Regions from separate parts of the Paenibacillus sp. FSL R7-0273 genome, predicted to be linked through region 2. Evidence: riboswitches for the same ligand, from Rfam matches in the RefSeq annotation. Region 2 holds a riboswitch; the other holds the start of a gene.

Region 1 (8,129 bases), 500 kb from region 2:
CGCTGGTCCTGATCCTCTGCTTCATCCTGCTTGGCTTATGCATTGTCGCCTCGCTGGCCTTGGGCTCGCGTGTGACCAGCTTAAGAGAGCTGCTCGACGGTTTATTTCATCCGGACGTGCAGTCCTTCGGAGCCAACGTAGTCCGCAAGCGGATATCCCGGACAGTATTCAGCATAATGTGCGGTGCAGCGCTCGGCGTATCCGGGGCGCTTATGCAATCGGTCACCCGCAATCCTATTGCGGACCCGAGTATACTGGGAGTCAATACCGGCGCTGCCTTGTTCGTAGTGTGCGGAATTGCCTTTCTAAACATAAGCTCAGCCAGCCAATTCATTTGGCTGGCTTTGGCCGGAGCTGCGCTTACTGCAGTATTCGTATTCGGAATAGGTTCAATGGGGCGTGGCGGAGCCACCCCCATTAAGCTCGTTCTGGCGGGTGCTGCGACAAGCGCGGCCCTTTCGTCTCTCGTCACTGCCATCATGATCCCGCGTTCCTATGTTATGGATAAATTCAGGTTCTGGCAGGTGGGCAGCGTCGGTTCAGGAAGCTGGGATAACATCTCCACCTTCATCCCTTTTCTGATCGCCGGCATGCTGATTGCCGTGCTGACAGCGCCTGCGCTGAATGCGCTGGCCCTGGGCGATGATGTCGCCACCGGACTCGGTGTTAAGACAGGCTTTCTGCGGTTTACCGCCGCTCTCGCAGGAGTTGTCCTTTGCGGTGCAACAACGGCGCTTGCAGGCCCGATCGGTTTTATCGGCCTTTTATCCACCCATGTTATCCGCCTTATTCTGGGCCCTGATCTGCGTTTTGTCATTCCCATGTCGGCGGTTGCCGGAGCTATTATTCTTACCGTAGCCGATGTCGGCGGCAGGCTGCTCGGCAGCCCCGGAGAGCTTGAAGTCGGTGTTGTGACAGCGTTCATCGGAGCACCGATATTAATCATATTAGCTATGAGATCGAAAGTGCGGTCCTTATGACAAATCATCTACCTTCAACCGAATTTATCATGGCTGGCAGACGGCAAAGACGCCGCCGCTGGATACTGGTTACCAGCCTTTTGGGCGTTCTTGCCTGTGCACTCTGTATAGCTATGCTGCTGCTCGGAAATACCATCTATCCGCTTTCGGAGGTAATCCGGGCCCTTTCGGGAGAGCAGATTAAGGGCGTTTCCTTTGCTGTGAGTACAATCCGTCTGCCGCGGATGCTGGCCGGCCTGTTTGCCGGATTTGCTTTTGGCGTTGCAGGCTACACCTTCCAGACGATGCTGCGTAACCCGCTGGCTAATCCGAATGTCATCGGGATTACGTCCGGCTCCAGTGCGGCTGCTGTGTTCTGTATTGTTATCCTTCATGCCGGCGGGGCTGTGGTTTCTCTGGCCGCTGTCCTTGCCGGTCTGGCTACTGTCATTCTGATCTATATCCTGTCCAGAGGAAGAACCTTTTCCATCGGGCGTCTGATCCTTGTTGGTATTGGCGTACAGGCGATGCTCGATGCCATAATCTCCTATCTTCTGCTGATCAGCTCGGAGAAGGATGTACCTACAGCTATCCGCTGGCTGACCGGCAGTCTCAACGGCTCGCAGATGAGTGAGCTGCCTCCGCTTGTGCTTACAGTAATCATTTGTGCGCCTATCCTAATTCTGCTGGGCAAGCACCTTGATATTCTGGAGCTTGGGGAACAATCTGCATCCTCACTTGGCGTACATACGGACAAGACCCGGATCCTGCTGATTGTCGGCTCTGTCTGCATGATTGCTATAGCCACTGCAACAACAGGTCCGATAGCCTTTGTCTCCTTCCTTTCGGGACCGATTGCCAAAAGACTGACCGGGGCCGGCTTCTCCGGCATTGTCCCTTCAGGACTGGTTGGCGTTGTTCTGGTTCTGGCGGCAGATCTGATCGGCCAGTTCGCCTTCGTGACCCGCTTCCCGGTAGGTGTAATCACCGGGCTGCTCGGAGCGCCGTATCTGATATACCTGCTGATCCAGATGAACCGGAAGGGAGAATTATAATGAATCAGGCGCATACTTTTAAAGTCGAACGCCTCGTAGCAGGCTATGAGAATAAAACGGTCATCCAGGATGTCAGCCTTGTGCTGCCGAGCAGCAAAATCAGCGTCATTATCGGCTCCAACGGCTGCGGCAAGTCCACGCTCCTGAAGACGATGGCCCGGCTGATCAAGCCCTCCTCCGGCACCATTACGATTGACGGAAAGCCGCTTGCCAAAATCGCCTCTAAGCCCCTGGCCCGCACGGTCGGAATGCTGCCGCAGTCGCCGATTGTTCCGGAGGGAATTTCCGTAGCTGATCTGGTCGGCCGGGGCAGATTTCCGCACCAGTCGCTCTTCGGCAGCTGGAGCAAAAAGGACTATGAGGCCGTTGCCGAAGCGATGGAGATTATGAAGATTACGGAATTCGCCAATCATCATATTGATGAGCTGTCCGGCGGCCAGCGCCAGCGCGTCTGGATCGCCATGGCACTGGCGCAGCAGACCGATATCCTGTTCCTTGATGAACCGACAACGTTCCTCGACATCACCTACCAGGTAGAGATTCTGGACCTGCTGACCGATCTGAACCGCAAGCACGGCACTACCATCGTCATGGTGCTGCATGATATTAACCTGTCGGCCCGGTATGCCGACCATATCTTTGCCCTTCATTCAGGCAAGCTGGTTGCTGAAGGCACACCGGATAAGGTTATTACGAGCACCCTGGTCAAAGACATCTTCGGACTGGACTGCGCGGTAATCAAGGACCCGGTTGCCGGCTCGCCGATGATCGTGCCCAAGGGACGCTATCACGCCGATTATGTGCCTGTTCCTTAGCGGATACAGATAGCCCGATATAAATAAAACCACCCCGGTTAACGGAGTGGTTTTTATTGTGTCTACAGCTGGATATGGTTCCCGGCACCGGTATTAATTCCGGTCTCCCCGCGGCTCTTCTGCTTCCTGCTTCTCACCAGATACAGGACGAACAGCAGGATGAACCAGACCGGAGTGAACAGCAGCGCCGGACGGGTCTCCTCGGCAATCAGCATAATGATCAGGATTGCTGCGAACAGCGCCAGAACCATATAGTTAACTGCCGGAGTGAACGGTGCCTTGAATTTGGAGGCAGCCTGCAGGTCCGGACGGTTCCGCTTGTATTTGATGTGGCATACCAGCACTACGCCCCAGACCCAAATAAAGCAAATGGCGCTGACCGTAGTCACAATGCCGAAGGCCTGCTCCGGAACCAGCTTGCTCAGCAGCGCACCGGCTGAAACAACCAGTGTAGAAATGAACAGCGAATTGGCCGGCACATGATTTTTGTTCAGCTTGCCGAACCGGGCAGAAGCCTGATCCTTGCGGCTCAGATTGTAGAGAATCCGGCTGGTCGAGAACATCCCGCTGTTGCAGGCCGACGCAGCTGAGGTCAGGACGACGAAGTTGATAATCCCGGCAGCAACCGGAATACCCACGAGGCTAAAGGTTCTTACGAACGGGCTCTCCGCCGGGCTGAGCTGGGTCCACGGGTTAACGCACAGCAGAACGAACAGCGCGCCAACGTAGAAGAACAGAATCCGCAGCGGGATTTTGTTAATCGCTGACGGGATATTTTTCTCAGGATCAGCCGTTTCTGCCGCCGACACCCCTACGAGCTCTACACCGACATAAGCAAACACGACCATCTGGAAGGAGAACAGGAAGCCTGTGATGCCGTTAGGGAATACTCCGCCATGCTGCCACAGATTGCGGACCGTTACCGCTCCTGCATCTGTCTTGAAGCCCATGACGAGCAGGACAATCCCGAGCCCGATCAGGGCAAGAATCGTAACCACCTTGATTAATGCGAACCAGAACTCCAGCTCGCCGAAGCTTTTGACGGTCAGCAGATTAAGTCCCAGCAGAATAATCAGACAGATGACGGCAGGTATCCACTGCGGGATATCAAACCAGTATTGCACATAGACCCCTACCGCAATGACATCGGCCATCGCCGTCATAATCCAGCAGAACCAGTACGTCCAGCCTGTGACAAAAGCGGCCTTAGGCCCTAAATAATCCTCAGCTATATCCGTAAAGGACTGGTACCCCGCCTTGGACAGCAGCAGTTCCCCCAGTGCCCTCATTACAAAAAACACAGCGATTCCCACAATCAGATAAGTGAACATGATCGACGGACCCGCCTTTTCAATCGCCCGCCCTGATCCCAGGAATAACCCTGTTCCAATCGTTCCTCCAATTGCGATTAACTGTACGTGCCGGTTAGCCAGCTCTCTCTTTAACTCTGCCATGCCTGTTTCCCCCTTATGATTACAGCCTGCTGCTGCCAATAAAAAAAGAGACTGGATACGATCATCCAATCTCCCGGCTCATAAGAATATCAAACACTACCCGCCCTGCGGGCAGCAGCCCGCAAGGCAGATAAATATTCAGTACTCTTCTGTCCTTTTGCCTGAGATTGTGAACCCTTCGGCGCTGCGGTAGCCCGCAGTCTCTCCAGAAGCTGCTCCTGCTATAGTGTGATCCATAGCATTCATAGCCTGTAGTGTATTAAGTTGGTGAAGCGTTAATGCATTCTGATATTCTAACATATTACTCGCGGTGTGAGTATTAGAGCTGTGAAAAAAGTCTCATTGCCAATTTTATACTTAACGTGCGCCTAACCCTGTACCTGCTCCTCCTCAGCCTTTCCGTAAAACTTGAGAAAAACAATGATACCGATCACCGCTACAACGATGCCCGACCAGAAAAACCACACCTGCACCCCGTACCGGTCTGCAACCGGCCCGGCCAGGGCCAGCCCGATTGGAGAAGACAGCATCCCGATGCTGGAAACGAGCGAAATGACGCGCCCTAACGTTTCCGGCTCGTAAGCCTTCTGGATCATAGCCATATAAGGGCCGTTGAACAGCGGCGCAGCAGCGCCCATGAAGAAGGAAAGCACAGCAAAGGCCACGAAGGCTCCGCTGCCGACAACTCCGCTCAGCAGACAGGTCAGGCCGATAATAACAAGGCTTACGCTCATATAGGTGGAGTCACGCCACTTGGAGGACAATACCGACAGCAGCACGCCCCCGATGATCATGCCGATGCCGAATACCGCCTCTATAACACTCGCGCTGTATCCGCCCCGGCCAAAGTGCTCCAGCGTCATCAGCGGGAACAGCATGGCCAGCGGCATGAAGACAACACTAAAGCCTGCCATGGCAATCGTAATAAAGACAATCTGCTTAGAGGAAACAAAGGTCCGCCAGCCGAGAATGAACTCCTGCCGGAAGGACGGTGCCTGCACCACTTCCGGCTTCGGCTGATGAATCTTCACCATCAGCAGCATGACGTTAGCGATCAGTGCGCCCGCCACATCAAGCAGCAGCACGGTTCCCAGCGATGTAGCCGAGTATACGGCGATCCCAAGCGCCGGTCCCAGGATGCTGGAAGCGGAGAAGACCATCTGCTGCCAGCCCGCTACCCGGGTTAACTGGTCCTCCGGGGCAATCAGCGGGACGGCCGCCTGGAAAGACGGCGCGTGGAACGAAGAGGCCACGGAGCGGATGAACAGTACGACATACACAACCCACAGGCTCGGGTCGCCCCATAAATAGTAAGCGCCCAGGATCAGGCTGGTGACAGCAATCATGCTGTCGGAGATGATCATGGTCCGCTTGCGGTTCCAGCGGTCCAGCCAGACGCCGATGAACGGCCCCAGGATGGCCTGCGGCAGGAAGCCGACCAGCCCGGCGATCATCAGCACAGAGGCTGACCCTGTCGTTTCTGTCAGATGCCAGATAATCGAGAACTGCACCATCGATGAAGTCAGAATCGAGAAAATCTGACCGCTAAAGATAAAAGCGAATGTCCTCTTCCAGTGCATATGATTCATAAATTGTACCTCCCAAAAGTAAATGGATTTCGTTTCTGAAGCAGCCAAGCCGTTAGTCAAAAAAAACAGACTCAAGTCCAGTGGGCTTGAGTCTGCTTGCTTTACGCGTCGGAACAGGGCATAGCCAAATAAGGCTCTGCATATAAACCGTCAGGATTACGGCCTATGTCCATACGTACAGATAAGCAACCCAAAAAAGCCCACCTTAATGGTGAAAATTGCTCTTTCGGGTACTCATCTCAAGCGCATGGATGGGGTCATAGCCGCAGTCCTCCTTTTCATAGTTAGCCGTATCTTATCATCGGGAACAGAAGCTGTCAAACCTAAAAAAGCGACAAAAAAAGCAGGCAAGCCAACGCTTACCCGCTCCTCTGAATAATTAGATTATTTAATGATTACATATTCCAAGCCTACGAGCTTAGCGTAGCTGACGATCTGGTCGGTAGTCAGGTTCAGGGAAACCACGGTGTGGTGACCGCCGCCGTTCTCGATCCAGGCCTTCACTCCGTCCTGGAAGTTAGGCTTAACTTTCCACAGAACACGCGCTACCGGAAGGTTAGGAGCTGCAACCTCTGGCTCAAATGCTTCCACTTCATTGATCAGCAGCTTGTAGTGTGTGCCGAAGTCTGCCATCGATACAACAACGCCTTCGCCTGCTTTGCCGTCAAATACGAGGCGGGCCGGATCTTCACGGTCGCCGATACCCAGCGGTGATACCAGCACCTTAGGCTTGCTGCTTGCCAGGCTTGGATCAACCTCAAGCATGTGGGACTGCAGAATCGCTTCCTTGCCTTCTGCCATTTCATACGTGTAATCTTCCATGAAGCCGGTGTTCACGTTGTGGGCCATTACCTTCAGCAGGCGGTCAAGGGCAGCCGTCTTCCAGTCGCCTTCGCCGGCGAAGCCGTAGCCTTGTGCCATCAGGCGTTGTACAGCCAGACCCGGAAGCTGCTTCATGCCGTGCAGGTCTTCAAAGTTCGATGTGAAGGCATTGTAGCCGCCGTTATCCAGGAAACGCTTCAGGGCGATTTCGTAGCTGGCCTGAACCTTAACGCTCGCTTCCCATGCTTCCTTGCTGTAGCTGCCGTAATCGAAATCGTACTGCTCTGCATATTCAGCGAACAAGGCATTGATCTCTTCTTCCGTTACTTCGTTTACATAAGCAACAAGGTCGCCGATACCGAAGTAGTCAACGGTCCAGCCGAACTGGATCTGAGCTTCTACTTTATCGCCTTCAGTAACCCCTACATTGCGCATGTTGTCGCCGAAGCGGGCAACCTTGATGTTGAAGCTCTCGTTGTAAGCAACCGCTACGTCCATCCACTCGGCAATTTGCTTCTGTACATTAGGGCGCTGCCAGTAGCCTACAACCACTTTATTCTGTTTGTTCAGGCGGGCATTGATGAAGCCGTACTCACGGTCACCATGGGCAGCCTGGTTAAGGTTCATGAAATCCATGTCGATCGTTGCCCAAGGAATGCTCTCATTGTACTGGGTAGCCAGGTGAAGAAGAGGCTTCTGCAGCAGCTTGGTGCCGCGGATCCACATTTTGGCCGGGGAGAAAGTGTGCATCCAGGTGATTACACCCGCAACCTCATCACGGTAGTTAACTTCCTTCATGATGGTGGTGATTTTGTCCGCGCTGACTGCCAGATCCTGCAATACAAGCGGGTAAGGCAGAACGCCGCTGTTATTCAGTGCATCGACCATTTCCTGGGCGTGGGCCTTAACTTCTCCGAGTGCTTCTTCTCCGTACAGATGCTGCGATCCAACAACGAACCAGAACTGCTTGTCACTAACTGTTGTCATTTATATTCATCCTCTTCTCTTAAATTGTGATAGTAGGGTAATCCGTACCCAATATTACTTCTGGCCGTAGTAGGCATCCTTGCCGTGCTTGCGCAAATAGTGCTTATCCAGAATCCGCTGCGGCAGCTCCTCGGCGAAATGATTCAGCTCACGGGCAAAATGGTTCATCTTAGCCACTTCCTCCAGCACCACACTGTTCATAACAGCGGAATGGGCATCCTTGCCCCAGGTGAATGGTCCATGACCCTTCAGCAGTACGCCGGGAACCGCCATAATATCAATGCCCCGCTGCTCAAACGTCTCGATGATTACATGCCCTGTCTCTGCTTCATACCCGCGGTCAATCTCCTCTTGTGTGAGGAACCGGGTACAAGGTACAGCGCCGTAGAAGGTGTCAGCATGTGTAGTTCCCATAACCGGAACATCAAGGCCCGCCTGCGCCCAGACG
Region 2 (8,129 bases):
GAGGAGTCCGGCACGATGACCTTCGTACGCTTCTCACCGCGGCTCTCGTGGTAGGCGCGGATCATCATCAGGCCGGTCCATTCCCCGTGGGCGCCGGCGGCAGGCTGAAGGGAGACGGCATCCATGCCGGTCAGGGCGGCGAGATCTTTTTGCAGAGTATGCATTAATTCAAGCGCGCCCTGAATGCTCTCCTCCGGCTGGTACGGGTGAATCTTGGCCAGACCCGGGAAGCGGGCAACATCCTCATTAATCTTTGGATTGTATTTCATCGTACAGGAGCCGAGCGGGTAGAAGCCGTTATCGACACCGAAGTTACGGCGGGAAAGGGCAGTATAGTGGCGGATCACATCCACTTCAGACACTTCCGGCAAAAGCACAGGCTCACTGCGCAGCAGTCCGGCCGGAATCAGCGAATCGATGGCCTCCTCCTCAGGAACATCGCACACCGGCAGGGAATAGGCTGAGCGGCCGGGACGGCTAAGCTCAAAAATCAGACTTTGTTCCGGTTTCATAAACAGCCCTCCAATAGCTTGGCGAATTGGTCGATTTCCGACTTGCTTCTTTTCTCCGTAACGGCAACCAGCATATGTCCGGCCAGCTCCGGATAATCACGGCCTAGATCGTAGCCGCCAAGGAAGCCTTCCTTGACTAGCCTGGAATTAATTTCACTGACGCTGCTTCCCTCCGGGAGCTTCAGCACGAACTCATTAAAGAACGGTGCGGTAAATGCAGGAGCTGCGCCTGTAAGCTCTCCGAGCTTGCCTGCAGCATAATGGCTCTTGCGGATATTCAGCTCGCCGACCTCGCGCATGCCCTCTTTACCCATAACGGACAGATAGACAGAAGCGCACAGCGCCAGCAGCGCCTGATTGGAGCAGATGTTGGAGGTCGCTTTTTCACGGCGGATATGCTGCTCGCGGGCCTGCAGTGTGAGCACGAATCCGCGTTTGCCGTTACGGTCAACGGTCTGGCCGACAATACGGCCCGGCATACGGCGCATCAGCGGCTCGGCTACAGCGAAGAATCCGCAGGTAGGACCACCAAGCGAAGCCGGAATGCCCAGCGGCTGTGCGTCACCAACTACAATGTCGGCTCCGAGCTTGCCGGGCGTTTCCAGAACGCCCAGTGCCAGCGGGTTGGCGCTGACTACAAGCAATCCTTTGACCGCATGGATCAGCGGTTCGATTGCCCCGAGATCCTCGATCGCTCCGAAGAAGTTCGGTGACTGAACCAGTACAGCTGCAGTATCCGCGTCAATTGCTTTAGCCAGCTTGGCTTGATCGGTTACGCCGTCTTTATAATCAATTTCCACAACCTCCAGTCCCCAGGCTCCGGCCGATGTAGCCAGTACTTGGCGGGCTTCGGGATGGACGGTACGGGAAACAATCAGCTTTTTGCGTTTGGTTGCGCCTGCTGCCAGAACAGCCGCTTCTGCGAAGGCAGTAGCGCCGTCGTACATGCTGGCATTAGCCACCTTCATCCCGGTAAGCTCGCAGATATAGGATTGAAATTCAAAAATCGCCTGCAGCTCGCCCTGGCTGATCTCCGGCTGATACGGGGTGTAAGCTGTATAGAACTCTGAACGGGAGATCACATGGTTGATGACTACCGGGATATGATGATCATAGATCCCGGCGCCGAGGAAGCTGGCGTGAGTATCAAAATTGGCATTCCGGTCGGCCAGTTCCTTCATATGGCGGAGCAAAGCATATTCATCCAAAGCCTCTGACATCGGCATGGTGCCCTGATAGCGTACAGACTGCGGAATATCGATAAACAGCTCCTCCATGGACTGAATCCCGACAGTCTCCATCATCTCCTGGCGGTCCTGCTCAGTCATAGGCAGATAGCGGTGCTTCATTGCGGCTTCACTCCTTGGCTCTTTTTATAAAACGGTGCTTTGACCACAGCGGCCTTAAGCTGCTTGCCGCGGATCTCCACATAAATCTCTGTGCCGATTTCACTGTAGGCTGCATCGATCAGCGCAAGCCCCAGATTGCGCTTCAGCGTCGGGGACTGGGTTCCGGTTGTTACCTCGCCGATTTTGACGCCGTCTGCGTAGACGGGGTAATGGGAACGCGGAATGCCGCGGTCAATCATCTCAAGCCCGACCAGACGGCGGGGCAGCCCGGCTTCCTTCTGCTTCACCAGCGCATCCTTGCCGATGAAGTCTGCCTTATCCAGCTTGACGAAGAATTGCACGCCGGCTTCCAGAGGAGTGATATCTGCCGACAGCTCCTGGCCGTACAGCGGTAGCTTGGCCTCGAAGCGGAGCGTATCGCGTGCGCCAAGACCGGCCGGCGTCAGACCGTGAGGAGCACCGGCCGCAAGCAGGCCGTTCCATAAGGCGGCGGCTGTGTCCGCCGGAGCATAGAGCTCGAAGCCGTCTTCGCCGGTGTAGCCGGTGCGGGAGAGCAGCACCTCTGCGCCGCAGACCTCGGCACGTTCGATGAAGTGGAAGGGCTTCAGCTCGGCGACAGGAGTGGAGGTAACTTTGCGGAGAATGGTTTCCGCCAGCGGACCCTGCAGCGCCAGGAGCAGGGTATTATCCGAGACATTTACCAGACTGACTCCGCAGAATTCGGCAGTGAGATGCTCCTGCAGCCACTGGAAGTCCTTATCGATGTTGGAGGCATTGACAACAAGCATATAACGTTCTTCACCGAGGCGGTAGACGAGCAGGTCATCCACCACTCCGCCGTCCGGATACAGCATCAGGGTGTATTGTGCGGCACCGTCAGCCAGCCGGCTGACATCGTTGGTGGTCATTTTTTGCAGAAAAGCTTCCGAGCCGCTTCCGCTGACCATGAATTCCCCCATATGCGAGACATCGAATAGCCCGGCCTGATGGCGGACCGCTTCATGCTCCTTGACGATTCCTGTAAACTGAACCGGCAGCTCCCAGCCGCCGAAATCAATGCATCTGGCCTCCGCATAAGCGGAATAAAGGCTGTAAAAAGGCGTTCTCTTCAAAGCTTCCATGTGCTCACTCCCCTGATCTGATTACACAAGCCTAAGGCGGCTGTTCCGTGCCTCTCCGGGCGGTGTCTGCCCGTGATAGACAACAAAAAAAGGACAGAACGGTCGCTAAAATACACACTTAACGTGCATAAAAAGCGTTCCGCTCTGTCCTTTGTACCTGAGAGTTACCCCGCACGGACCCATCCGGCAGGTTTCCCCGTTGGTGATCAGTGTGCTGTAGCAGCAGGTACTGATGCTCTCCAGAGATGCGTCCGGCAAAGGTCCTTTTGCCTGAGAGATTCACCCGCCCGGGGCTTACTCCTTCGGCGCTGTCTTCGGGAGGCAGTCTCTCCCTATGCCATCATTCGCAAAGCATATGTGATTGTCCTGAACAAACATGATCTGAGCGGCGCTTATCAGCGCCATGAAATCTGCTGTCTCCATTAAACCGGGTATTCAGCCGTCCGTCAACATAAAAAACGTCAAAAAGATGACAAAATTAATTTTCCTGTCAGTTATATTGACATTGCGTAAGCTGGTATTTTAGTCTATAACTACATTTACAACACCAAATTCGGAAATGAGGCGGCTTGAAATGAGTGAAGTGTTAGACAACCTGCGGTACAGTGAAGAGCACGAATGGGCTCAGCAGGGTGAAGGACGCGTAGTACGGGTCGGAATTACGGATCATGCCCAGCATCTGCTCGGAGATATCGTATTTGTGGAGTTTCCTGAAGTGGGAGCTGCTATTTCCGCCGGCGACAGCGTGGGCAGCATCGAGTCGGTAAAGACAGTTTCCGAATTATATTCACCCGTCTCGGGAAAGGTGACCCGGATCAATGATGCACTGGAGGCCAGCCCGGAGCTGCTTAACGACGAGCCATACAGCGGCGGCTGGATTTTTGAGCTTGAGCTTGACGCTGAATATAGCGAAGCTGTAGCAGGACTGCTGGATGCGGCTGCCTACCGCGAACTGGTCGGGGAATAATATAATATATTCACATAAAAGCGGCTGCCGGCACCTTTTCTTAAGGATGCCGGGCAGCCGCCGTATAAAGGGCAGTCTTCACACATGGTCGATACTAATGTGCGGGGTCTGTCTTTTTGTGCTGTTATTCCTCTTCCTGCAGCTGCCGGAGCACAATCAGCTCCACCCGGCGGTTCCTCTGGCGTCCCTCGGCAGTAGCATTATCGTAGGCGGGCCGGGTGTCGGCATATCCCGCATACTGAAAGGTGCCGGGATCTAGCCCCTCGCTGTCCAGAAAGAAGCGCAGAACCGAGAGCGCGCGTGCCCCTGACAGATCCCAGTTATCATTGTACTGTGAGCCGGCAGATACAGGGGTGTTATCTGTATGGCCTTCGATGCTGACCGATGCGCCTATGCCGCTGAATAACCCTGAGAGCTGGCGGAGTGCCGGAAAGGCGGGCGGCTTCAGCTCAGCCCGGCCGACATCGAACAAAAAGCGGTCGCTGAGCGTAATGGCAATACCCTGCGGCTTGTCCGCCACAAAGATCTGGTCGCCGAGATTATTGTCCTCAACATACGTTGTTATGACGTCCATCAGGGCGTTAAGCTTGGCTTCCTGTTCGCGGAAAGCGAGCTCGCGCGCAGACGGCGGCTCACTTTCGTCCTGTTCTTCTGAGGCCGGTGTATTTCCGGAGCCGCTGCCTGAATTTTCTGTCCCGCCGTTCCCTGAATTACCGGTTCCGTCTGTGTTGCTTCCTCCGGCAGCAGGCGGGTCCTGAATCCCGTCATCCCCATCCAGCACACCGCTTCCGCCTTCAAGAACAGGGTTGCCGCTCCGGAATGTTTCTGACAGGGAGCCTGTTACAATCCTGTACTTCTCGCTATCCAGACTGCTCATCGCATACATGACGACGAAAAAAATCAGCAGCAGCGTAATCAGATCCGCATAGGTAATCATCCAGCGGTCCCGGGGCTCGTGCTGCCCGTCCGCCTTGCGGCTGCGCCGGTTCCTCTGCTTCATGACAGGCCTCTGAAGGATCTCTCAATATCCGATGAATCGGCGATAAAGGAGCCCAGCTTCTTGCGGACCAGATGCGGGGGATCCCCGTTCTGCAGGGACAGTATGCCGACCAGCAGCATCTCCATGCTGCTTAGCTCTGCCTGGGCACGGGATTTGATTTTGGAGGCGATGGGTAAAAAGATTAGATTGGCGCTGGCTACACCATATAATGTCGCTGTAAAGGCGACGGCAATGGAGGAACCGAGACCCGACGGGTCAGAAAGATTGCTGAGGACATGAATAAGTCCCATGACAGTACCGATAATTCCCATGGTCGGGGCGTATCCCCCGGCAGCTTCAAAAATTTTGGCATAGCCTTCATACTTCAGCTCTTTGGCATCCATATCCAGCTCAAGTATCTGGCGGACCTGGTCCGGATCAGTACCGTCGACGATGAGCAGCAGCCCTTCACGCGTGAACGGGTCAGGATGCTCCTCCGCCTGCTTTTCCAGTGCAAGTACACCGCCCCTCCGTGTAATAGCTGCCATCGAGATCAGCTCCTGGACTTTATCCAAGTCTGTATCAGGCTGTCTTCCAAAAGCCAGGCGCAGCGCAGCGGGAACAGAGCGCAGTCTGGAGGCGGGAAAGCTAATCAGCACCGCAGCGAGCGTGCCTCCGAATACAATAAGGGCGGCGTTTGGCTGAAGCAGTCCGGAAAGGTTGCCGCCTTCCCAGAAAAAACCGCCGATAAGCGCGGCCAGACCGGCCAGGAGGCCGATAATTGAGGTAATATCCATAGGATCAGTCTCCTTAGATTTCTATATATTATGGTTTGCATCCATGTAGGCAACGCTGTATAATAAACGGGAACACGCATTCTTATCTTCCATATTTTTATTACCGTATGGGATTAGAGCATTCAGACCACAATTAGTGGTATATTAATATATTTTAGACGATAGAGGGGAGACGGGCAAATGAGTGATATTGTCGTCAGTACGAAGACTTTTAAACTGGAGTCCGAGTATACACCCCAGGGCGATCAGCCTCATGCCATAGAAGAATTAGTGAACGGCATCCGGCAGGGCAAGAGACACCAGACGCTGCTGGGAGCAACAGGTACAGGCAAGACCTTTACCATTGCACAAATGATTTCCAAGCTTAACCGTCCTACACTGGTTATTGCCCATAACAAGACGCTTGCTGCACAGCTGGCCAGTGAATTTAAAGAGTTCTTTCCAAGCAATTCCGTCGATTACTTCGTCAGCTACTACGATTATTATCAGCCTGAAGCCTACATTCCCTCCTCCGACACCTACATCGAGAAAGATTCCAGCATTAATGAAGAGATAGATAAGCTGCGCCACTCGGCAACGAGCTCACTGTTTGAACGGCGTGATGTTATTATTGTGGCGAGCGTATCGTGTATTTACGGCCTCGGATCGCCGCAGGAATACGGCAGCCTTCTGCTCTCTTTACGTGTCGGTATGGAGAAGCCGCGCAACCAGATTTTGAGCCGGCTGGTGGATATCCAGTATCAGCGCAATGATATGAACTTTGTGCGCGGTACCTTCCGCGTACGCGGTGATGTGGTCGAAATCTTCCCGGCCTCCCAGGGAGAGCATGCAATCCGGGTTGAGCTGTTCGGTGATGAGATTGAGCGAATTACCGAAATTGATGTGCTGACCGGAGAGCTGATCGGCGAGCGCGATCATATTGCGATTTTTCCGGCCTCTCACTTTGTTACCCAGGAAGAGACGATGCGAGTCGCTATTGTGAATATTGAGCGTGAACTTGAGGAACGGCTGGCTGTTCTGCGTGATGAAGGCAAGCTGCTCGAAGCACAGCGTCTGGAGCAGCGGACACGCTATGATATTGAGATGATGAAGGAGGTCGGCTTCTGCTCCGGAATCGAGAACTACTCCGGACCGCTGACCTTCCGTGAACCGGGAGCTACTCCGTACACGCTACTGGATTACTTCCCGGACGATATGCTGATTGTAATAGATGAGTCCCATGTAACGCTGCCGCAGATCCGTGCAATGTATAACGGTGACCGGGCGCGCAAGACCGTGCTGGTTGACCACGGCTTCCGCCTTCCGTCTGCACTGGATAACCGGCCGCTGCAGTTCGAGGAGTTCGAAGACAAGGTGAACCAGATTGTCTATGTCTCAGCTACACCGGGACCGTACGAGATGGAGCACTGTGAAACAATGGTGCAGCAGATCATCCGGCCTACCGGCCTGCTCGACCCTATTATTGAGGTGCGGCCGACAGAAGGCCAGATTGATGATCTGATTAATGAAATCCGTGAACGTGTGGCACGGGATGAACGGGTATTAGTGACCACACTGACAAAGAAAATGTCTGAGGATTTGACCGACTACTTTAAGGAAATCGGCATCAAGGTCCGCTATATGCACTCCGACATCAAGACACTGGAGCGTATGGCGATCCTCCGTGATCTCCGTTTGGGTACATTCCATGTCCTTGTGGGTATTAACCTGTTAAGAGAGGGTCTTGACCTTCCGGAAGTATCCCTGGTTACTATTCTGGACGCTGATAAAGAGGGCTTCCTGCGTTCAGAGCGCTCGCTGATCCAGACAATCGGGCGTGCCGCCCGTAACTCGGAGGGGCGGGTCATCATGTATGGCGACCGTATAACGGATTCCATGGAGAAGGCGATCAGCGAAACTGAACGCCGCCGGGCGATTCAGATTGCTTACAACGAGCAGCATGGGATTACACCGACGACAATCAACAAGAAGATCCGCGAAATCATCGAAGCCACTAAGGTGGCCGAGTCCAAAGCCGAGTATCTCACCGGCGCGGGCGGCAAGCTGAGCAAGAAAGACAAGCAGAGCCTGATGCAGCGTCTGGAGGCCGAGATGAAGGACGCCGCCAAGAACCTGCAATTCGAGCGCGCCGCCGAGCTGCGCGACGCTTTGCTGGAGCTGCGGGCCGAGTAGAGCCGCACCACGTAATGAACAGAACGGCTCTTTCCCGGCCGTTCTTTTTAGATAAGCAGATAATATAAAGGCTTAAGGTATTTGCGCATTCCGCAGGAACAGCTCGCAGTTGAAGCTCTTGGCGCATTCCGCAGGAACAGCCCCCGGAGCGCCAAAAGTTCAAGCGGTCCCGCAGGGACAAGCGATCCCGGCACCCAAGTAACTAAGTCCCTCCAACCCTACTCCCACGCCA

What was found. Region 2 has a riboswitch for glycine ahead of gcvT (glycine cleavage system aminomethyltransferase GcvT). Riboswitches for the same ligand answer to the same signal wherever they lie in the genome.
Region 1: another riboswitch for glycine. It lies ahead of R70723_RS30985 (amino acid permease); the one in region 2 lies ahead of gcvT (glycine cleavage system aminomethyltransferase GcvT).

The regions. Positions count from the first base shown of each region.
Region 1 covers NZ_CP009283.1:7,204,448-7,212,576, forward strand. Annotated here, with positions in the region: gene R70723_RS30970 (FecCD family ABC transporter permease) at 1-980, shown strand, start outside; gene R70723_RS30975 (FecCD family ABC transporter permease) at 977-2,014, shown strand; gene R70723_RS30980 (ABC transporter ATP-binding protein) at 2,014-2,829, shown strand; gene R70723_RS30985 (amino acid permease) at 2,892-4,283, opposite strand; glycine riboswitch at 4,423-4,502, opposite strand; gene R70723_RS30990 (MFS transporter) at 4,652-5,872, opposite strand; gene araA (L-arabinose isomerase) at 6,257-7,681, opposite strand; gene R70723_RS31000 (L-ribulose-5-phosphate 4-epimerase) at 7,736-8,129, opposite strand, start outside.
Region 2 covers NZ_CP009283.1:6,699,677-6,707,805, reverse strand. Annotated here, with positions in the region: gene gcvPB (aminomethyl-transferring glycine dehydrogenase subunit GcvPB) at 1-512, opposite strand, end outside; gene gcvPA (aminomethyl-transferring glycine dehydrogenase subunit GcvPA) at 509-1,861, opposite strand; gene gcvT (glycine cleavage system aminomethyltransferase GcvT) at 1,858-2,982, opposite strand; glycine riboswitch at 3,231-3,326, opposite strand; gene gcvH (glycine cleavage system protein GcvH) at 3,557-3,949, shown strand; gene R70723_RS28855 (OmpA/MotB family protein) at 4,074-4,949, opposite strand; gene R70723_RS28850 (flagellar motor protein) at 4,946-5,725, opposite strand; gene uvrB (excinuclease ABC subunit UvrB) at 5,906-7,897, shown strand.